DNA from 3 places in the Bacillus spongiae genome. Region 2 is predicted to be linked to each of the others. Evidence: predicted binding sites of a transcription regulator. Region 2 holds the regulator's gene; each other region holds the start of a gene.
What was found. Region 2 encodes Rex, which represses fermentation and respiration genes when NADH is low (regulators of the CRP and FNR family bind a similar motif). Its sites were predicted from a motif close to TTGTGAAATATTTCACAA; they were not measured.
Positions count from the first base shown of each region.

Region 1: a site for Rex is predicted at 4,193-4,210, ahead of WAK64_RS04765 (L-lactate dehydrogenase). Genes of this name have one in related genera too.
Region 3: a site for Rex is predicted at 5,545-5,562, ahead of WAK64_RS09295 (cytochrome c oxidase subunit 2A). Genes of this name have one in related genera too.

Region 1 is NZ_JBBAXC010000003.1:102,008-110,068, forward strand. Features, by position in the region: gene WAK64_RS04745 (HAMP domain-containing sensor histidine kinase) at 1-1,000, shown strand, start outside; gene WAK64_RS04750 (SRPBCC family protein) at 1,419-1,907, shown strand; gene WAK64_RS04755 (SIMPL domain-containing protein) at 2,051-2,719, opposite strand; gene WAK64_RS04760 (transporter) at 2,734-3,099, opposite strand; gene WAK64_RS04765 (L-lactate dehydrogenase) at 3,215-4,153, opposite strand; gene WAK64_RS04770 (non-ribosomal peptide synthetase) at 4,603-7,554, opposite strand.
Region 2 is NZ_JBBAXC010000027.1:3,928-11,988, forward strand. Features, by position in the region: gene WAK64_RS20780 (NAD(P)H-dependent oxidoreductase) at 1-512, shown strand, start outside; gene WAK64_RS20785 (phosphotransferase enzyme family protein) at 732-1,652, shown strand; gene WAK64_RS20790 (DinB family protein) at 2,079-2,615, shown strand; gene WAK64_RS20795 (ABC-F family ATP-binding cassette domain-containing protein) at 2,901-4,826, opposite strand; gene WAK64_RS20800 (redox-sensing transcriptional repressor Rex) at 5,087-5,755, shown strand; gene WAK64_RS20805 (twin-arginine translocase TatA/TatE family subunit) at 5,812-5,976, shown strand; gene tatC (twin-arginine translocase subunit TatC) at 5,994-6,740, shown strand; gene WAK64_RS20815 (response regulator transcription factor) at 6,979-7,671, shown strand; gene WAK64_RS20820 (sensor histidine kinase) at 7,649-8,061, shown strand, end outside.
Region 3 is NZ_JBBAXC010000006.1:152,539-160,599, reverse strand. Features, by position in the region: gene WAK64_RS09325 (dynamin family protein) at 1-977, opposite strand, end outside; gene yunB (sporulation protein YunB) at 1,130-1,903, shown strand; gene WAK64_RS09315 (isoprenylcysteine carboxyl methyltransferase family protein) at 1,995-2,543, opposite strand; gene WAK64_RS09310 (type III polyketide synthase) at 2,543-3,616, opposite strand; gene WAK64_RS09305 (chemotaxis protein CheX) at 3,781-4,263, shown strand; gene WAK64_RS09300 (SDR family NAD(P)-dependent oxidoreductase) at 4,570-5,340, opposite strand; gene WAK64_RS09295 (cytochrome c oxidase subunit 2A) at 5,635-5,793, shown strand; gene WAK64_RS09290 (cytochrome c oxidase subunit II) at 5,818-6,294, shown strand; gene WAK64_RS09285 (b(o/a)3-type cytochrome-c oxidase subunit 1) at 6,296-7,945, shown strand.

The sequences.
Region 1 (8,061 bases), on a different contig from region 2:
ACCTGTTACGCTTGAGGGTAATGCCATTGGCTCGGTTGTCGTTGTAAGTGAACCTCCCACTTTAACAAAGTTTTTTGATCAGTTTAAAGCAGTATTAGGGACGTTGTTATTAATGGGGATTTTAGGGTGGGTTGTAATTTATTTACTGACGAAGCGCTTGGTTGCACCTATTACAGAGGTCGCTAAAGCAGCTCTTGATGTAAAGGAGGGCAACTATCAACCTTCAATTAAGCATTCTAATGTGAGAGAAAAAGAGCTATCTGATTTAATCGAGTCCTTCAATGACATGTCATCTAAATTACAAACGTTAGAATCATTACGAAAAGAACTCTTAGCAGGAGTAACGCATGAATTAAAAACACCGGTTACGTCTATTAGTGGACTACTACAAGCGATTCAAGATGGCGTAGTGGAAGAGGAAGAACTGAAGGAATTTATCTCAATGGGATATAAAGAGACGATAAAAATGCAACGAATGGTGGAAGATTTACTAGATTTTAATACGTATTCATCTGGTGCGATGACGATTGAAACAGACGATCTCAATATGACAAAGCTTTTGTTGGAATGGGAGAAGCAGTGGCGAATTCTTCATCCAGCTATTGAGTTTAACGTACACTCAAAACGTAACATTTGGGCAAAAGGGGATGAACTTAGAGTTCAGCAAATAGTAACGAACCTCATTAATAACAGTGCTCATGCTATGCCAGGTGGTGGAATAATTGAGTTAACCTTATCAACTTCTGGCGATACGGTCATTGTACGAGTAGCCGATCAAGGGAGTGGAATTCCAAAAGAAGAACAGCCGTTTATTTTTGAGCGTTTTTATCGAGGAACAGAGAAAAAGGACCGAGTTAGGGGCTTAGGATTAGGTTTAAGCTTTAGTGAATTACTAGCAAAAGCACAATCAGGTTCATTGACATTAGTTTCAAGTAATGAAAAGGGAACGGTTTTTGAACTATCTTTACCAATATCGATAGCCGAGGATATTAGTAATTGAAGAAGGAGGCTGGGACAAAACTAAATGTACCATACTCAAAACCGAATAATCTCTTATAAAACTAAGAGCTAAAATTAAAAAACCGAACTATAACGGAACTCTATATTCGAGTTTTCATTATAATTCGGTTTTTCCTATGGGTGGAATACTTATGTCCCAGCCTCTTTTTTTATACCAAATCGTCAACGAGAAATTCGCTGCCTGCCTATACGATTAGTAGAAAGGCTGTTCCTTACACTAATATAATGGACAGCCTATTTTAAAGCGTTCAAAAACGTAAAGTAGCGGGAACCCACGTTTATTCAGTTGTTGACTATTTTCAAGTCGTTAATAAACAACTATATATAATCAGAATATTCTGTATAATGTGATATCTTAGTGTTATAATGAAACTTGATAAAGACTAGGAGGGAATGAAATGAGTACTTATTCCAAAGAAGCGGTAATTGAAAGAACCGCTACTATTAATGCTCCTCTTAACCTCGTTTGGCATGCATGGACTATCGCTGATCGAGTTTCTCAGTGGTTTGCTGCAGAAGCAAGGATTACGCCAAAAGTTGGCGGAGTTTATGAATTGTATTTTGAACGAGGCAATACAAACGGGATGAACACAAAAGGATGTACGATTGTCAGTATGATTCATAGGCAAGAATTAACCTTCACTTGGAAAGGACCCGATCAATTTCGAGACTTTATGAACCATGGGGAATTAACGACGGTAAAAGTAAAATTAGAAGAATTGAAGGAAAATAAGACGAATGTTCGATTACAACACGTAGGCTGGAGAGATGGAGAAGGATGGGATGAAGCATTAAAATGGCATGAAATGGCGTGGTCAGGTGTACTGAATAGTCTTAAATCTGCACTAGAAGAAGGAATAGGGCAATTATGCTGTCAACCAGAATAAAAGAAAAATAACGTTTTATACATGAGATAAAATTTTAATTTTGCTAATATATAGTAGTTTATAAGAATATAAAAGTAGCTTAAGTAAAACGAGCATAGCGATTTAGCTGTGCTCGTTTTACTCTCTATTCAGATTTATTATGGTTATGTTTTCAAATATTCTACCTGAATGTTGGCTGTTACTCCAATTTGTCCTGAAGCAATGGGAGAAGAAGCTTCCGTACTATAAGCTAACACTTTTCCTGATGGGATTCGAGAGCGAAACTCTTGAATTTCAATAATGTTAAGAGGAGATGGGTCAAGGGTGCCTCCTGATGTTGTGGCTAATATTTTAGCCTTTTCAAAGGCCGATTCATAAGCTTTTGCTAAAGCTTTTAAGTATGGTGCTCTGGAATCGGTCAGACTAAATTCAATCCGTTCAACAACATTTGCACCACTTTTCACAGAATCATCAATTACTCTGCCCACTTGGCTGAGGTCATTCATTTGAACCTGAAATACTTGACGAACCTCGTAGCCTTTAAACAGCTGCTTGCCTTCTACATAATCATACTGTGGATAAATTTGATAAGTGGAGGTTTGAATGTTTTTTTCTTTTATGCCATTTGAGTAGAGGGAATGTAATATTTTTTGGGCAATCACTGAATTATCATGCTGCGCTACTGTCAATTCTTGATCAGAAGTTACCACGCCAATATACGCAATTGCTGTATCAGGTTCAATTCTAACCGTATAACTCCCCGTTACTTGAATCGTTTCTTTTCTATTTACTGAAGAATGCTTCTCTCTATATGGAATTGTATAATTGTACAATATTTATACCTCCTCTATATGCAAGTGAAGGAACGAACTCTTCTCAAATCTACTCCATAATAGAGCCACATAAAGCCATTCCATCTATATCCACTCATACTTCTACGACCGATGAAGGTTGGATAATACCAAAAGGACCTTCCTGAATTTAGTCGAATATACGTATAGCGGTACCGACACCTAATGATGGCGCCGGGGTCTACCGCAGATAATTGAGCAGATTGTGCCTCTGATGGAATTGTCGCCGGTGGTGGGCCTGGAGGATGCTCGCCACCCCCTACTGGAAATGGGCCTCCATTTGAAAAAGGAGTAGTTGGGATACTTGGTGATACGTTGCTGTGGAGGAGGAAGGGGTATGCAAGTTGTCGTTGTTCAAACATTTTATTTCTCCTCTCATTCTTAGTCATTTTATACGTATGTAAAGTAAGAGAGAAAGGTGAAAAGATAACGTAAAAGAGGACCGCCTTCAATAAGAGAAGACGGTCCTCTTTTCCATTAAAATGATTGACTAATTACATTTTTTAGTACTTTTGCTGAGTGTTTGAACTTTTTCATTTCCTCTTCTTCAAGTGGTAGTTCAATTACTTTTTGAATCCCTTCCCGATTAAGGATCGCAGGTACACCGATATATAAATCATCTTCATCGTATTGCCCTTCAAGTAACGCTGAGACGGTTAATATACAGTTTTCATTATTAAAAATCGCCTTCGTAATCCGAACTAAGCCCATAGCTATTCCGTAATACGTTGCACCTTTTTTCTCAATTATGTGGTAGGCAGCATCTCGTACGTTGATGAAGATGTCATCTAAGTCCTTCATTAATTCTTCAGAAGTAGCATCGACTTGTTCAGTAAGTGGACTAACGCCTATTCGCGCATGACTCCAAACAGGAAATTCTGTATCACCATGTTCACCCATAATATACGCATGAACATTTCGAGTGTCGACATCAAAGTAGTCACCTAATAAATATCGAAGTCTAGCTGTATCTAAGAGTGTACCAGATCCAATGACTCTTTCTTTTGGAAGGCCAGAAAATTTCCATGTTGCATAAGTAAGAATATCCACTGGGTTTGTGGCTATTAAAAAGATGCCGTTAAATCCACTTTCCATCACTTCTGTAACAATAGACTGAAAGATTTTAATGTTTTTTTCAACTAAGTCTAACCGAGTTTCACCAGGCTGTTGATTTGCTCCAGCTGTGATAACTACTAGATCCGCATCAGCACAATCTTTGTATGTTCCTGCATAGATCTTCATTGGAGATGAAAAGGCAAGGCCGTGACTCAAATCTCTAGCATCTCCATCAGCTTTTTCTTTATTTAAATCAATGAGAACCATCTCTTGAGCAATTCCTTGGTTTAACATTGCAAATGCATAACTTGAGCCTACAAAACCAGTTCCAATTAACGCTATCTTATTTTTATTAATCATTGTACTCATCCCTTTAATTAGAAAGTAGTTAACGAAAGTATGTGATTTATTTCACATTTAAATCATACCACATTTAGGTAGGAAGTGTGTGATTATTTTCACATGAAAAGGTTTTCAATTTTTATTAAGGAGAAAACTGTCACGATTTGTTCAAAAAATTACAATTGTTACGTTGAATATAGTAAAAAAGGAAGGAGTTAATTGTTTTTTTAGAATTTTGTTTTTTAAAAAAACAAAATAATATTGTTGGTTAAGTAAAGTTTGATTCATACTATCTACCCCTCATACCACTTATTTGAAGAGAGGAGGTAAAGTAAAATGAATAGGAAGCTTAAATTCAAGAGTTTAAGCTTCCCTAATATTAATTTAACGAAAGAAGAAAGTAGACCTCCGAAGACTTATTTTCTGGGGCTACTTTTCGTTTACAAAAAGATAGTGGCATTTCGCCACTATCTCACTAAAACCATTCTATAATCAATAAATCCAACTCTTTCGGCTTCACTTAAGAGCTTATCTATTAATTCTTTATTTATTATAGGTACGTCTTTAACCGCTATATTTAATTCTCTCATTGTTTTTGAACTGTCAAATACTGCACGTGAATCTATAGCACCATCACCATCTAATTGGCTTACTAATAAATCTTTAGCTTCTTTAGTAAGTTTATTATTCAATGCATATTCTTCGTAAGACATTTTGTCAATTAAATCTATTTCAAACCCTACCTCATTAAATAAATCGACAAGGCTTTCAAAATGAATAGGATTAGGGTGAGATACATTATATACTCGGTGGGTATGTATTTTTTTCATAACTCCTTTCATAACGATATCACTAGCAAAATCTACTGGTGTTACATCAACCAACCAGTTAACTTTTGGAGCTTTTTTCAACAAAATCATTAATTTCATCATTCTATAAAAAGCATTGCTTTCAATATTTTTTTGAAATTTCCCATCGTCAGACCTTCCAGTTAGATTACCCATTCTATAGATAAATGCATTTTTTCCTTCATTAATTTTATCTAATACTATTTTTTCTGCCTTTAATTTTGTATCTGTATAAATATTATCTAGTGTTAAATTATTTATACTTTCAATATTCTTTTCTAACTTATCCCATTTTCCTTCACTTAATAAATCTTGAGATATACCAATCGTAGAAATATGATGAAATACGATATTTTGGTTTTTATCTAATAGTTCAATAATATTTTTTGTACCTAATACATTTATTTTTTCAAAGTGATTTCTATCTCCAAAATGCCTTACATCGGCTGCACAATGGATTATGGCATTAATATTGCCAGCTAGCTCATTAAACTCATTTTCCGTCATACCTAAATATTTATCTGTTAGATCTCCATTAATGATCTGAATAGTATCAATTGGAAATAATCCAAAGTATTCTTTTAAGATGCTTTCTATTCTTGATTTTGGATTTCTCCCTCTTACTAATAAATAGATTTTAATATTATTATCAACTAATTTCTTTAAAATATGACTACCCAAAAAACCTGTTGCTCCTGTTAATAACACCGAGTTTACATCTTCTTTTAGATTCTCTTTTACCTTTAAGATTGGATATTCTTTTAAATATTTAAATTCATTTTCTTTTATTTCTTTTTCTAATTCAAAATTATTTTGGTATGCTTTAATGGCTAATTTTTCAACTGTTCGTAATTCAAAAAAATCACTAATAGATAAATTTCTGTATTTCCTTTTTAATTGTGCTAATACTTCTATGATTTTTAAAGAATGTCCACCTATTTCAAAAAAGTCTTCTTTTATTCCTATATTATCTACTTTTAATACTTCTTTCCATGCATTTACTATATTTTTTTCTACTTCATTTCTTGGATGTATTATTTCATCTGTAAGAATAATCTTTTCAGCTTCCTTTAAGGCTAATAGTTTTCTATCTACTTTTCCAGTAGGAGTAAAAGGGATTTTATCAATCATACTAAGTTTACTTGGAATCATATAACTAGGTATTTTTTCTTTTAAATATTTTATGATGTCTTTTTTATCAATATATTCTTTAGATGTATAAAAAGCTTTCAGGATCTTGTCATTTTCATTTTCTTCTACTACGACGATAGAGTTATGAATTTCTTCTAACATATTAAGTTTACTTTCAATTTCACCAATCTCTATTCGATGACCCCTAATCTTTACTTGAGTATCTTTTCTATCTATAAATTCTATGTTTCCATCTTCTTTATACTTTACTAAATCACCTGATTTATAAACCTTACCTCCAAAAATATTGTCAAAAGGATTTTTAATAAATACTTCTTTTGTTTTCTTTTTATTATTTAAATATCCTTGAGATAAGCCTACAGATGCTATCCATAACTCGCCTATTTCACCTTTCTCACATAGATTCCCTTCCTCATTCACAATATATAGCTTCGTTTCACTGATTTCCTTTCCGATAGGAACACTGAAAATATTTTCATTATTATCAACCTTACTAGGAGTTTCGTATGCAGAACAAACAACGGTGGATTCTGTAGGGCCATACAAATTAAAAAATCTGATAGTACCTCCAAAACATTCTCTAAAATTTTTAAAAAGGTCAAATGTCAGTAGTTCTCCTCCTACACCTAGAGCTTTAACTTTACCTAATTTATTAATATTATTATCTTTTGAATAATTAACCACTCTACTAAAAAGTACATTAGGTAATGCAGGAATAATGGTGATGTTTTCCGTATTGATTACTTTAATAAAGTTCTCTTCAGATACCCTCTCTTCATCGGAAATGATAAATAGTGTTGAACCTTTTAACAAGGAAGAAAATGTATCTATTACAGAAGCATCAAAGCTATACGTAGCAAATTGCAAAACTACATCATCATTTTCTATCTTCCAAGTGTTATACACCCAATCAACTAAATTAATAACTCCTTTATGATGAATTAAAGCTCCTTTTGGATTTCCGGTTGTTCCTGAAGTATAAATCACATAAGCAGTATCATCAGGACTAATATCTAAACTGATTTTTGTAAACTCTTTTAAACTTTCTATACAAATGATTTCACTAGATAATTTCATGTTAGCTAACTCTTTTTTATATTTACTATCAGTGAGGATAAAAGGTGAATTTGTATCCTCAATAATATAAGTGTTTCTTTCTTTTGGGTGTTTAGGATCTAAAGGAACATATACTCCTCCTGCTTTCAGAATACCTAAAATGGAAATAACTGTATCAACACTTCTTTGTAAGTATATACTTACAAATTCTCCTTTTTTCAGTCCGTTTTTATGTAAATAATAGGCTACTTTATCAGATTCTATATCAAGCTCTTTATAGGTTAAACTCTCATTGGTCGTTTTTATGGCAATATCGTTTTCGAATTTTTCTACTGTCAAGCAAAACTTCTTTACAATATTCATCAAATTTCTCCATTCAGTTATAATAAAAAGGAGGCCGATAGTCTCCCTTATACTTAGTAGATTTATCTATACAGTATGTAACATTGTTGAAAGTTCCCTACTAAGTGCTCTAGTTCGTTTAATTATTTTTTTCTCTGTAATAGTCTAAATGAGTGGTATTCGGCTATTTGTTAGTATTTCCTCATTAGCATTCGTTGTTATGTAGGAAATAACGCTGTAAATTCCTCTACACTTGATGAACTTTCTTCGATCAGTACTGAAATTATTTGTAGGTGTAGATGAATTTCCTATAGTCATTACACATACTTCGTTTCTTCAGAAATAACGATTCCATTATCCAAAAACTTGATTGATTAACAGATTTTTAGCTTTAGCTATTCATTCACCAATTGTTTCTACAGACTTTCCTGATTGTTCAGATATTTTTTTCGATTCCTTAGCAACTACCGACAAAAGCACTTATGAAAAATCAAGAGATTCTCATCATTATCTACTAACTGTTCTTTT
Region 2 (8,061 bases):
GCGCACTAAAAGCCCCATCTTCTTTAAATCTGGAGCATTGGGAATACGTTGTTGTTCAAGATAAAAGTATGAAATCACAGCTTAAAGAAGCATCGTTTAACCAGCAACAAGTTGAGGACGCGAGTGCGGTTGTTGTCATATTAGCGAAAAAAGACACATTATTAGATCCTAACTCTCCAGAAGTAAAAAAACTAATTAGTGAGAGAATTCCAGAGAATGGAATTCCTATCGCCGTTAATTTCTTGCAGTCATTCCCTAATAGCGAAGCCTTTACAGCATGGTCGAAATCCCAATGCTATATTACTGCCTCTTTCTTAATGATGGCTGCTGCAACGCTTGAAATCGATTCATGTCCAATGGAAGGATTTATGAATGACGATGTACTAAAATTATTAAACTATTCGTCTGATGAATATGAGGTTGCATTAGTGGTTCCATTAGGCTATCGAAAAGAACCAACTACACCGGAAAAGGTAAGAGCTTCCCTTGAAGAGAAAGTTACATTTGTATAAGCTTTGTTAACTATTCCTATAACGGTTAATAATATCAGTAGCAAGGGGCATTCCAATTGGTCAATTTCTGACGGTTGGATGCTCTTTTTTTCTGCAGAAAATAATCGTTAACCACTATTGTAAACGATAAAGAGGGTTTTTTAGGCACTGGCTTGAATAAGTTAGGGAGGTTCTTTATACATAATAAAAAGAATATATTTTGAAAGGGAAAGTGAAGATATGAATGAAGTATATACCTATTTTGGGTTAGATTCCACAATAACGTCTATTTATAAGTATTCGCCAGTATTTAAGATAAAACAGGGTGGCCGAGATACGATTGTCAAAAAAACAAAAAAAGATCGAAGTAAGGTTGAACGCCTTTTTACATGGACAGAACAATTAGAAGACAGTGGCATTGGAGTAGTAAGGCCAATTTTATTTAAAGACCAACTTTATCATGAAGTGAATGATCAGAATTGGGTTGTCTACCCATTTATAAATGGACGAAAATATGATGCAAGTCTAAAGGATATTTATGATGCAGGCAGCATGCTCGGAAAGATCCATGCTGTTTCCTCAAACAAAAGTGTTTTCGACCATGGTTTTAATTGGGAACAATACGATGAAGGCTTTATTAATGATGTGAAGAGCGATATTAATCACCTACTGGATCAATATAAAGATAATGTTCATATTCAAGCATTTAAACAATTATCTAAAGAGATAAAGCGATTATTGGAAAATTCATTTGAAAATCTAAAGGATATTACTATTCCGTATGTTGATGCATCGTGGGACTATAAAGCGAATAACCTCATCTATTCAGAGGAAGGCTTGGTGTTAATTGACCCTGATAATGCAGGAAGTATTCCACGGATTTTTGATTTGGCGTTAGCCCTGATACTATTCCATACTGAAATAGATACTGCACCAGAGAGAATGTTTACCGTTGAGGAATGGGAGGAATTTAAGTCTGGTTATCTATGTCATGTATCCTTAACTGAAACGGAAAAAGAAGTATGGAATGAACTTCTAATCTTTGTCTATATGGATGAAGCGTTGTGGGCAATGAATGATTTAGATGAATCAGAATCGGAGCATCAGAAGTCTTTTATTAAATCTCTATTAGGTTTTGAACCAACTAAATATACATTGTAGCTCATCATCGAGATGAGAAGTGAAGGATTAGGGTGATACTTTCACCCCTTCTTTGTTATTTGAGGGTTTGATCCATTTTATCGTAGAATTATTTTTTTCTAAAAACCTTTTTACTGGTAGAGAATAGGCTAAAGAGTCATCTTTTCTTTATGAAACAAAAGTATAGGTAGCGATTAATGGAGTAACTCATTCAGAATAATTGGAAGAGGTCGGTTGATCTTCTAAATTTGGATGTAAATACATTTCTACTTGTGGATTAATTGTGGAAAACTCAACGTTTTTATACACCTCGAATCAATTGAGTGTCGGGTTGTTGGGTTTTTTTTCTATGTTCAATTTTATTATATCACTATTTAAGTATCATTTTAAGGCTTTAAATAATCTACCCGACTGGTAAAATCATAATTACCATTTATAGGAGGGAAAATAATGGATTATCTAGTAAAGCCAAGAGAAGGTTATTCTTCTACAATTGGAGAACTCATCACAATGCTGGAGCATACTAGGGAAACAACTATTAGTGAAATTGCAGAACTTCGTCAGTCAGAATTAGATTATTTATATGAGGAAGATGCAAACAGTATTGGGGCTTTATTGCTTCATATTGCTTCCATTGAAGCTGTTCACCAAGTTATTTCATTTGAAGGAAGAGATTTTAACGAAGCGGAATTATCGAAATGGAAACATGCTTTGGAGTTAGGAGAAAATGCGAGGGCTAACATAAAAAATAACTCAATTGACTATTATTTAGCAGCGTTATCAACTGTAAGAGAAAGAACACTAAACTTGTTTAAGACGAAGTCAGATGATTGGTTATATGAAGAAAGAACATGGTCTAATGGTATCCCACACAATCTTTATTATTTATGGTATCACGTAATGGAAGATGAGATTAGTCACCGTGGACAAATTAGAATGATTAGACGTAAGCTCTCTACAAATCAGGAAGCTCTTAAATTATAGAAGTAAAATATTAGGAAGAGAAGGTGAAGAGATTAAAAAGTTATCCACTAGAACGTTTGTTTTGTACACAATCTGTTGATAAGTTGTGGATATCCATGTATAATTTGTGAGCAATCAAAAATAATAACGCTTCCATTTTGAATAAAAATGTGGAAAACTAAGAATAATTATGTGGATAATGTGGAAAAACTCTGTGAGTATTAATGTAGTAGGGTCGTAAATGTGTATAACATTGTGGAAATTATATTAAAAAAACATCCCCTGCAAAAAGGCAGGGGATGGAAGTTATGTTTGTAGTAATTCCCATTCTTCTAAAAGCTCGTCATAAGTTTCTTTCGCTGCCTCTACTTCATCATGAAGTCTTTTCATTGTTTCTACATCTTGAAAATGGGTCGTATCAAATAATTGTGCTTCTTTTTCCGTAATGTCTGACTCTAGCTTTTCAATATTTTCTTCAATTTCTTGAATTCTTCTCGCGCGTTGGCGTTCAAGTTTTTTTGCTTCCTTATCAATACGATGACTTCCTTTTGCTGTTTGTGAAGAGGAGGTTGCTATTTCTTCTCGTTCTTTTTCTTCTAATAAAGCGAGCTCTTCTACTTCTTGCTTTTTCTCAACAAAATAATCATAATCTCCTAAATACTCTTTTGTTTCACTACTGGATAGTTCAACGATTTTAGTTGCGATTCGATTGATAAAATAACGGTCATGTGAGACGAAAAGGATGGTTCCTGGGTAATCAATCAGTGCGTTTTCAAGAACCTCTTTACTATCTAAATCTAAATGGTTCGTTGGTTCGTCAAGAATCAGAACATTTGGTTTTTCCATCATGAGCTTTGCAAGGGCAAGCCGTGCTTTTTCTCCGCCACTAAGTGAATGAACGGGCTTTAAAACATCGTCTCCTGAAAAAAGGAAATTGCCTAAAACAGTGCGAATTTCTTTTTCGGGCTTCAATAAATACTCATCCCATAACTCATGAAGGACCGTTTTATTGGACGATAATTCTGCCTGCTCTTGATCGTAGTAGCCAATCATTACGTTCGTCCCAAACTGAAAGCTTCCTGATAGAGAAGGCAGTTTATTGACAAGCGTTTTTATTAACGTTGATTTTCCTACTCCATTTGGACCTACTAATGCAATGCTATCTCCTTTTGATAAATGGAAATTCAAGTGAGAGGATAATGGTGTGCTTTCATAACCGATAGTAAGGTCATCCACTTTAAGAACATCATTCCCACTAGGTCGCTCAATGCCAAAGGAGAAATGAGCAGATTTCTCAGAACTTAACGGTTGAGACATGAGGTCCATCTTTTCAAGCTTTTTTCGTCTGCTTTGTGCCATTTTGGTTGTAGAGGCGCGAGCTAGATTGCGTTGAATATAATCTTGCAGTTTGGCTACTTCCGCTTGTTGACGTTCAAATTGTTTACTTTCACGTTCATAGTCTTCGGCTTTTTTATTTAAATAATCGCTATAGTTACCGTGGTATTTCTTCGTATTTTTTCTTGAAATTTCATAGACTTTCGTAACAACTTTATCTAGGAAATAGCGGTCATGGGAAACAATGAGAATGCTACCTGGGTATCCTTGTAAAAATTGCTCAAGCCAGGAAAGTGTTTCAATATCCAGGTGGTTTGTCGGTTCGTCTAGAATAAGGAGGTCAGGCTTTGTTAAAAGTAACTTAGCCAGTGCTAGCCTTGTCTTTTGTCCTCCACTTAAAGTGGAAATTTTCGTTGAATAGTCAAAGTCCGCGAAATTTAGTCCATGAAGAATGGTCCGAATATCCGATTCGTATTGGTACCCACCTATGTCTTTAAATTTCACAGTAAGGAGATCATATTCTTGAACGATTCTCTCATATCGTTCTGTGTCATCGTATACTTCAGGAGATGCCATGCTGTGTTCTAGTTTGCGTATTTTTCCTTCAAGTTGGCGAACATGGTCAAAGGCGGAAAGCATCTCTTCCCAAATAGATAAATTGGATTCAAGTCCTGTATGCTGCGCCAAATACCCCATTGTTACATGTTTCGGTTTAATGATTTCACCTGAATCATAAGATAGCTGATTGGAGATAATTTTTAATAGAGTCGATTTTCCCGCTCCATTACGACCAACTAATGCAATTCGATCGTTTGATTTTATTTCTAATTTTATATTCGATAAAATAAGTTCAGCACCAAAATGCTTTGTCACATTATTTACTTGTAATAAAATCATGATTTCACCTCATTTATACTATTAGTGTATCGTATTTAAAAGCAAATGAGCAATAGCATAACTTGTGAAGTAGGTAACAGACAGAAATAGAAAAATGGTGTATGATATGAAGAGAAGAGTATCTCGATCGTTTGTCTATATAAAAAATAATGAAAGTGACAAAATGGAAGCGCTAACAGAATTCAAAAACAAGTAAAGCCACAAGAGCTGTTCTATTTAGATGATATACAGTGGTGAAAGAGATGGCGGGGGGATAAAAAATGAATCAAGACACAATGAAAATACCGCAAGCTACAGCAAAACGCTTGCCGCTATATTATCGCTTTATTCAAAATTTACATTCATCGGGGAAACAACGAGTTTCCTCAAAAGAATTAAGCGAAGCAGTAAAAGTAGATTCAGCAACCATTCGACGGGATTTCTCTTATTTTGGAGCACTCGGAAAAAAGGGCTATGGTTATAATGTCAATTACCTATTAAGTTTCTTTAGTAAAACATTAAGCCAGGATGAGGTCACAAAGGTAGGTTTAATAGGGGTTGGTAATTTAGGAACAGCTTTCCTTCATTATAATTTCTTGAAAAATAATAATACTAAAATTGAGGTAGCCTTTGATGTTAACCCAGAAAAGGTAGGGATGGAATTTGGTGAAGTGCCTGTCTTCCCTCTCGCTCAATTAGAAGAAAAACTTCTTGAAGGGAATATAGAAGTGGTCATATTAACCGTTCCAGCTCCAGTAGCACAAAGCATTACCGATCGGTTAGTCAACGCGAATGTGAAGGGGATTTTAAACTTTACACCAGCGCGCTTAAATGTTCCTGCTTCTATTCGTATCCATCATATTGATTTAGCAGTCGAGCTGCAGTCACTTGTCTATTTCTTAAAAAATTATTCAAATGATGACACGGAAACGTCACAAGAAGGTCTATAAGAAATTAGGATTTAACGGTATAATGGTGTAATATATTACTGAGGAGGTGTAGCGTAATGCCAGGTCCAGGTAGTCTTGTAGCAATCGTCGTAGTTGCATTATTAATTTTCGGTCCGAAAAAATTGCCCGAGCTAGGGAAAGCAATGGGAAATACGTTGCGCGAATTCAAAAATGCCACTAAAGGCTTAGCGGATGAAGATGAAAAAAAAGATGTTAAGTAAATGCTAGGTGAAGAATCATGAGTCAAAATCAAATGACTGTTTATGAACATATAGATGAATTAAGAAAACGACTTCTCATCGTGGTCGTTTTCTTACTGTTTGCCATTGTGATAAGTTTTTTTCTTGCTGAACCACTCATTCGCTTTTTACAAAATGCCGATGAAGCAAAGGAACTAACGATGAATGCATTTCGTCTGACGGATCCATTGAAAATCTATGTTCAAGTAATCTTATTTTTATCCTTACTAATGACACTGCCTGTGATTCTTTATCAGGTGTGGTCTTTTGTATCTCCAGGATTATATGAAAAAGAAAAACGTGTGACGTTAAGCTACATCCCGATCGTAATGTTATTGTTTGTTGGTGGGCTTTCTTTTTCCTATTTTATTCTGTTCCCATTCGTGGTAGATTTTATGCTGAATTTATCTACCAATCTTGAAATTGAACAAGAAATCGGTATTAATGAGTATTTTGAATTCTTATTTCAAATGACCATCCCGTTCGGTTTCTTATTTCAGCTACCCGTTATCATGCTATTTTTGACAAGACTTGGTATCATTACGCCAATGCTTATGTCCAAAATGAGGGTATATGCGTATTTCATTTTGTTTATTATTGCAGCGATGATTACGCCACCTGACCTTATGTCCCACTTACTCGTAACGGTCCCACTATTCATTTTGTACGAGATTAGTCTGTGGATTTGTAAGATAGGCTATCGAAAGGTATTAATTGCTGAGCAAAAAAGAGAAATGGAAGAATAATTTATAAGTTTTATACAGAAGCCACCTATTATCTGTCGATAATAGGCGGCTTTTTTTGTTTGATTGATAAGTTTCCTTTCGTTTATTCATAATAGATAGTAGTGAATGACGAGGAATAAAGATTGTTGAGTTTTACCAGTAGCCTTAAGAAAATCTTAAGAAAATATGTAAATAAATGATAAGTTTTTTCTAGTACACTAAAGCTAAAGAGAAATCGTTCAGGAAAGAAGGCGGATCAATGGATAACTATTTTGTCTTAGTGGTGGATGATGAAAAAGAAATTCGGGACGCGATTGAAATTTATTTAAGGAACGAAGGCGTGACCGTTTTAAAGGCAAAAGATGGTGTAGAAGCCTTAGAAATGATTAATGAACATCCCATCCATCTGATTATATTAGATATTATGATGCCAAGACTTGATGGCATTTCAGCGACTTATAAAATCCGTGAAGAGAAAAACATACCAATTATCATGTTAAGTGCTAAGAGTGAGGATACGGATAAAATTTTGGGTTTACAAGTGGGAGCAGATGATTATATTACAAAACCGTTCAACCCTATGGAGCTTGTTGCTCGCGTGAAGTCTCAATTAAGAAGGTATGTTAATTTTGGGTCTATTGAGGGGAAAAACGATGTGATTGATTTACATGGATTGACCTTGGAGCAATCAGCCAAACAAGTGACAGTGCATGGAGAGCCTGTCAGGCTTACGCCAATTGAATATAAAATTGTTAACTTATTAATGACGAATGCTGGCAGGGTGTTTTCAGTCAATGAAATTTATGAACGGGTATGGGATGAACCTTACTATAATGCAGAAAATACAGTAGCCGTTCATATAAGAAAAATTCGCGAAAAAATTGAAATTGACCCGAAAAATCCAAGGTATTTAAAGGTGGTGTGGGGGATTGGATACAAAATGGAAAAATAGATGGGTGCTAGGAATATGGTTAATTCTGCTTACTTTTGGGTTCAGTGGACTCGTCCTATTTAAAATGAATGGCCTTTTTTACACTAAAAGTGATTATTCGGAAACCTATGCTTTTAAGGATCAATACTTTCTTTTTATTCAGGATTTAGAAGAGAATGAGTTAAATGGTTTCACTTTAGAAGAAGCCAAAACATTAATTAGCTTACCAGATATTCACAGTAGTGAATATGGGTTTATTGATACGAGCGGCATTGAAATCGAGAGAATTAAAGAAGAGTATGAATATGCACTTAATAGTGCAATCGATACAGGAAACTTAGAGGAAGTTGAATCCCTTATCGTAGAAAGAAATGAAAAAATTGAGGAAATAAAGAAAAGTGCTCAAAGTCT
Region 3 (8,061 bases), on a different contig from region 2:
TCACCAGATTGATGCTTTTGCCAATCTATATATTGTTGAACAATATTTTCTTTTTTCTCCCAATCTTTATGGGTCAGCTTTTCGACAAAAGGCTGGACTCTTTCATCATATTGTTCCTCCAGCCACTGTTCATGTTCAACTATTAAGTGGCGAATACTTTTTTCTATTGTTTGATCTGCCGTTTCAACCCGACCAGCCATCTTTTTTTGAATAAATTGCTGGAGTGTTGGAAATTCGTTAAAAGGGTGATCGTGTTTTTTTAAGCTCGTGTAAAAAACAGCGGTCAGCTCGACACCCCATGCCGCAAAAGATTGACGAACAGATTGTTGAAAATCTTCAAAAGAAAGCTCTTCTTCATTGTGTTTATCCACTTGATTAACAATGAGATGCACGGATGCTCCTTTTTCGATTAACTCCTTCGTATAGCGAAAATTCACATGAGATTGAACGTGATTATAATCTACTACATAAAAGATCACATCAGCCAAATGAAGAGCGGATTCCGTTGCAAGCATATGGGCCTCATCCGTTGAGTCAACCCCAGGCGTATCTAGCACTGTTACCCCTAATGGTAATTGAGAATCTTGATGACCAATCTCAATTAACTCCACTTTGTCACCGCTTTTACAAAGTGGCATTATTTTCCTTGAATCATAATCACCTTGAACAAGGATTGGGACTTGGTCGTGGTAATGAATTTTTGTAAATTCTTCTTTGCTCTTATGTATTTTAACTAAATTTGCACTTGTAGGAATCGGACTCGAAGGAAGGAGTTTTTCTCCTGTTAGTTCATTAATCATCGTCGACTTGCCCGCCGAAAAATGCCCACAAAAGGCAATTACCCATTCACCTTTATAGATTTTTTTACTTAGAAGTTTTGTTTTCTCTGTCCTCTTCTTATCACCGTGCTGATCAAAAAGTTGATAGAGCTGAACGGTTTTATTTAACAAGTTCTGTTGTTCACTAGATTTGATCATATTTTTTCCCCTTGTGTTTTGATAACGCTTTAATTGTAATCCATATTTCCGTTGAATCCTATATCAATATTTATAATTTTACCAGTAATGAATCAAACATGAAATGTAAGTACGAATACAGGCATATATATTTATAGAGAAGGAGGGCTACTGTGTTTAAAACAAGAAGAAGAAAGAAAAAACTAAAAGGGCCTATACCCACCACTTACGTGTTTATGATTACTTTGGTTACATTTAGTGTATTAACCTTTATGAGTTTATCGATAATTAATGCAAGTATTGAACCTACTTTAAAAATCATAGCGGAAACGAAAGCAAGACAATTTGCTGCACAGGCCATCAATGATGCCATATCAAAGAAAATATCAGAAAACATTGATGTTAAGGATCTATTTGTTATACGAGAGGATGGTGGACAAATCTCATATAGCACTAATCCAAAAGTATATAATCGGGTGATTTCGGAAGCAACGATTAGAGTTCAAAAATATTTAGACCTCGTGGAAGCCGGAGATTTAGAGAAATTAGAGTCCTTTAAAACAGATATTGACATTGACTATTCAGATTCACAGGTACAAAATGGAATCATTTATCAAATACCGCTAGGAATGGCGACAAAAAATACACTACTTTCTAATTTAGGACCAAAAGTACCTGTGCGGTTTGAAATCTTAGGAGCAGTTACCTCCAACATTGAAACCAAAACAGTTGATCTTGGTATTAACCATGTTTTCCTTGAAATATACGTTAACATTAAAGTAGAGATGAATGTTATCATTCCCTCTGCGGAAAAGGTCATTGAAATTTCGAACCCTGTAAATATTGGCGCAATCTTTATTGAAGGTGACGTTCCTCAATATTATAATGGCCAAGGGGGAAGTGATCAATTTAACCCTATTGTTGTTCCAGCTGAGCCTCCAAATTAATTAACGAAAGGTCTTAACGTAATGGTTAAGGCCTTCTTTCATTTTGTGATGCATAGATACATGTTCAAACGAGCATATACAATATAGCTCTTTATGACCGAGCCCATCGCTTTTTTGTTGGAAATATCTCTTCATAATTCGTAATTTGTTTTAATGCTTTTTCTTCGATTGGGATTCGAATGGCTAAAATTAGCTGGTTTAAACAACCGAAGAAAAACAATGTCCAAAAAGCATCGAATAGGAGAGGGATAACGATTAGTTCAATCGTTACAAGGACATAATTTGGGTGTTTGAAGTATTTATACGGACCCTTTACGATAACATTCATCTCGGGCAAAACAAATATTTTCGTATTCCAATACTTACCTAAAGACGTAATAATCCAAACCCTTCCCACTTGTGTAAGTATAAAGAGAATGAGATAGAAAGGCCAAAAAGAGCTCAAATTTCCTTCATTCCATATCATTTCCCCTAAGAGCGAGATAAAAAACAATGTATGAATGAGGACCATAACCTTATAATGTCGTTGTCCAAACTCGATTGCACCTTGACTTATCATCCATTGTTCATTTTTCTTTGCGATGTATAGTTCCACTAATCGCTGTACAATAACAATACCAATAAAAATATAAATGAACATTATTCCCACCTCATTAATAATAACTCTGATGCAAATCCCGGTCCTAAAGCGAGCGCTAACCCATATTCTCCATTTTGAATCGATTTTTTAAAATGTTCCTTTAATACATAAAGAACGGTTGCCGAAGACATATTGCCAAAATCCTTTAATACTTTACGCGCTAAAAAAAGTTGTTCATCCGTTACATTTAAGGAAACTTTATACGCATCCAATACTTTCTTTCCTCCAGGATGGACAACAAAATTCGAAACATCATTCAGCGTAATTTCGTATTGTTGCAAAAAATGATCAACATTCGGCCTAAGCCAAGATTGAACTAAGCTTGGAATGTTTTTTGAAAATACAACAAACATACCTTCATTCCGTATATCCCAGCCCATTACATCAAGTGAATCCTTCTTTAAAATAGATTGAGTACCAATGATTGAGGGAAGAACTCTATTTTGGTGTACCAACACAGCACTCTTATCCCCTGAAACCAATGCACATGCAACCCCATCAGCAAACAAAGCAGTTCCGACTAAATTACTTTTACTCCGATCATTTACTTGAAATGTTAGAGAGCAAAGCTCGATAGTCAACACAAGTACATTCGCTTTTGGGTAAGCTACACAATAATCTTGTGCGCGAGCTAATCCAGCAGCACCTCCAGCACATCCCAGCCCCCAAATTGGGATTCGTTTTACATATGGAGAGAATGGTAACAAGTTCATGATTCTCGCCTCTATGGTGGGAGTTGCGATGCCAGAAGTACAAATCGTAATAATGGCATCAATGTCCCCATAATTAAGACCCTCTGTCTGTTGAATGATTTTTTCTATACAATTCTTCCCTAATTCCACTGAATTTTCGATAAATAAATTATTTTTTTCTTCAAAGCTATGCTCTTTGGAAAACCAATCAATATCTTTGACAAAGTACCTTGTTGTAATATCTGAATGCGTAAAAATTGGTAATAGACGATCAATATCCTTAAATGAAGATGAAAACAAACTCTTGGCAAAGCCAACCGCTTTTTCTTGCGTAATTTGAATAGGTGGAATTTCAGATTCTACATTGATAATCTTTGGCATTCTATCGCCCCTTTTCTACATGGATATAATGCCCTTAATTACCTATTTATATTTGAAAAATTGTCTGTTTTTTATTTTAATTTTAAAAATTATCTAAATTTTTAATCCTATTTACCTATTTTATGTGTTAAACTAGTGAGGATAAAACTGTGGAGGATATTGAGATGACGAGTTCAAATAGCATTCATAAAGTGCTAAACAGCAGCATTGAAGCGATACGGGCCGTTATTCCTATTTCACTAAAGGTGGATAAGCCTTCTTTACTACAACACCCTATTTTCCAGCATCGTTTCGGTGTATTAATTGGGATTACTGGAGATGTTAGAGGGAAAGTGATTGTAGAAAGTCAGCACGATACCTTGAAAGGAATAGGAACTGCCATGTTCGGAATACCTGTTGAAGGTGAAATGTTAGAGTCATTTGCCGGTGAACTCGGAAATATGATTGCTGGCAATCTCTCTACAAATATTGCTAATAAAGGTTTAACAACGGATATTACCCCTCCAACTGTAATTGTTGGACAATCAAAATTATACGGATTTGAACAAGCCATCTTGCTTCCTATTCATATAGTGAGCTTAGGAGAGCTACAGATCATCTTTATGCTTGAACAACCCCAGAAAAAAAGAGAAAACTCCTTCCAATAGCTATTTGTTTCAAATCAGCTTAAGTAGACTTCCAAACTAGAAAAAAATATCAAACACTATTTTTTCCTGTTCCATTCGTCAAGAAGGTCCATCCCAAAAGAGATGGACCTTCTTGCTATATAAAGCTATCTAATTTGATTTATGAGGAAACCATTTAGTTATAACTAAGGTGTTTCGTCCATAATAACACGATAAAAACGTTGCTTTAAATTAACCTCTCCATAACACTAAATAACGTGACATTATTCCTTCCGACAAGCTTATAAGATTCATTACCTTACATTAGAAAGGTAATGAGCAATGAAGTTAAAAGCCATTTATGGTCATTCCTCCATCAACAAAAAGCGTTTGTCCTGTAATATAATCAGCCCCTTCTGTGCAAAGAAATACCGTCGGTGAGACAAGCTCTTCTAATTTTCCAATTCTTTTTAAAGGCGTTACTTCTAAAATATCATTTACGTAATCAGCATCATTTAATAATTTTTCCGTTAATGGAGTTGGAAAATACCAAGGACCAATTGCATTTACATTAATATTATGTTTCCCCCACTCCAGTGCAAGTACTTTTGTCATTTGAATTAAGGCTGCCTTCGTCATACCATATACAACCCCTGTCCTTAATGCGACGTGACCTGCAACAGAGGAAATATTTATTATTTTCCCCCCACCTCTTTTCTTCATTCTCTCGCCCGCCTTTTGAGCCATTAAAAAACATGATTTTACATTTGTATCCATAATAAGGTCCCATTCCTCTGTTGTTACGTTGAAGGCTTCTGACCGCTTGTTCATGCCTGCATTATTAATTAACACATCTACAGGCCCTACTTCTTCATCAATGCGATTAAAAAGTGTAGTAATTTCTTCTGTTTTTGTTAAGTCTGTCGGCATAACCCAGCATTTTACCTCTTTCTCTTGTACAAGGCTTTGCGTTTCTTCTAGCTCTATATTCGTTCTTGAGACAAGAATAAGGTTAGCTCCTGCTTCTGCTAAACCGACGGCAATCGCTCTTCCAATACCTCTACCAGCCCCTGTAACAATGGCATTCTTTCCTTTTAACGGTTGTAAAGTTCCAAACAATGTACATACCCCTTTCAAACGTTTTATTTATTAATATTTATTCTTTATTTTAAAGTAACTCCCTCTTTTTTTGTTGAATAATTGTAACAGGGCACTCATTTAACTAAATTGAGTATATTTTCATAATTATCTTTCAATTCAATGAGGAAAATAGATTAATTTAAAGTGGTTCCTTCACACTTTTTTCACATTTTTTGGCTTCAAATGTGATTTTTATCACAGCCCCTTTCAGTTTTCAACTCTATGATAGTGTTAACGATAAAAATATTTATCAAGAGAAAGGGGGAAACACAAGTGGGAAAACCAGAAACTCAGTTACCTCATCAACCTAAAAGAAAATTAGAGGATGAGAAAAATTCGTTAAAAGGAACGCTTGCCTCTGTATCTTTACTTGGTGCATTTATTGTTGTTACATGGTTTATTGTCTTTTTTATTTTTATTGATCGTTTTTAGAGAAAGAGAAAGGGGTAGATTTTTATGCACATGCACCGTTATGAAAAATGGTGGCTCATAGTAGGAACGGGATCTCTCGTTTTATTTCTAGTAATATTAGGCATTTCATCCTTCCATCAAGGGCACGAGCCCCCTAGTGCGAAAGCATTTATTGATCCTGAAAGAGTTGAAGAACGCGCACCGTTTAATGATCCAGGATTGAAAAAGGTAGAAGGAAAAGACTGGGATTATGAACTTGTATTTGTTGCATCAGCTTTCTTTTATAATCCTGGCGAAGTTGAAATCCCGAAGGGTTCTACCGTAAAAATTATCGCTACTACAAAAGATGTTATACACGGTTTTGAGGTGGCAGGAACAAATATTAACATGATGATTGAACCTGGTTATATTAGTGAATACGTCACCACAATGGACGAACCAGGAGAATACTTAATTGTTTGTAATGAATATTGTGGTACCGGTCATCACACGATGAAATCGATGATTAAGGTGGTGGAGTAAGATGCAATCTTCTTTTATTAAAATTGATAAAAAAGACGCTGGGTTAGTAATGGCGCATTTCTATGTTGCCTTTATTGCTTTAGCATTAGGTGGATTAGCAGGACTTCTGCAAGTATTAGTCCGGTCTGGAAGATTCACTCTTCCAGCAAATATTGGCTATTATCAAGTATTAACCGTTCATGGAGTATTACTCGGACTTGTCCTTACTACTTTTTTTATATTAGGTTTTCAAATAGCTGCCGTTAGCCGAACTTCTGGCACCTTCTCTAAAGGTTCTCGTTTGTTAGGTTGGATTGGTTTTTGGGTCATGGTATTAGGAACAGGAATGGCTGCAACGATGGTGCTATTAAATGAGGCTTCTGTATTGTATACATTTTATGCACCCCTTCAAGCACATTGGATCTTTTACTTAGGATTAACGTTTGTAGTTGTAGGAAGCTGGATTGGTGGCGCGTCTGTCATTAATGAATACATTAAATGGAGAAAAGCGAATCCTGGTCAACCAAGTCCTTTACTTACATTTATGGCCGTTATTAATACCGTTTTATGGATTGTCGCAACATTAGGTGTTGCTGCAACAGTATTATTCCAACTACTTCCTTGGTCTCTTGGATTAGTAGAACGTGTTGACGTCTTAGTGAGCCGTACACTGTTCTGGTATTTTGGTCATCCACTTGTTTACTTCTGGTTATTACCTGCCTATATGGCTTGGTATGTAATTATTCCAAAAATTATTGGTGGAAAAATTTTCTCAGACTCACTAGCTCGTATGTCTTTTATTCTATTTTTACTTTTCTCTATCCCTGTTGGATTTCATCACCAATTAGTTGAGCCAGGAATTGACGCTAGCTGGAAGTTCCTTCAAGTTGTGTTAACCTTCATGGTCGTGATTCCATCGTTAATGACTGCTTTTTCGTTATTTGCAACCTTCGAGCTATTCGGCCGTTCGAAAGGAGCAACAGGGTTATTTGGATGGTTTAAGAAACTACCTTGGGGAGATGCTCGATTCGTCGTTCCATTTATTGGAATGGTCGCTTTTATTCCTGCCGGAGCAGGTGGACTTGTGAACGCATCAAACCAAATGAACCAAGTCATTCATAATACTATTTGGGTGACTGGACATTTTCACTTAACTTTAGCGACTTCTGTTGTCCTAACATTCTTTGGCATTATGTATTGGCTAGTTCCTCATTTAACCGGTCGTATATTAACAAAACAGATGAACAAATTAGCTATTATTCAAGGAATCGTATGGGCAATTGGAATGTCAATCATGTCTGGAGCAATGCATATTGCTGGATTATTTGGAGCTCCCCGCCGCTCTTCCTTCTCTACTTACGGAGATGCTCAACAAGCGTTAGACTGGATCCCATACCAAATTGCTCAAGCAGTTGGTGGAACCATTCTATTTTTAGGAATCATTCTTGTGCTTTACATTTTTATCAACTTAGCATTCTTTGCACCAAAGGGAGAAGAGGAGTTTCCTGTCGGTGAAGTAGATGAGGGCGCAGAAAGAACGCCGATGGTATTGGAAAACTGGAAAATTTGGTTAACTGTTCTCGTTGCACTCATACTAGTAGCGTACAGTGTTCCTTTCTTAGATATGATTCAAAATGGACCACCGGGGTCAAAAGGATATAAACTTTGGTAATAGCGTTACATTTCTTTATATGAACATACTTTTAAAGGTAGGATAAAATTATCCTACCTTTTATTATTTAATTTTGTAGGTTATGTTGTAATGATTTCCGTTTTTACAACCATTTT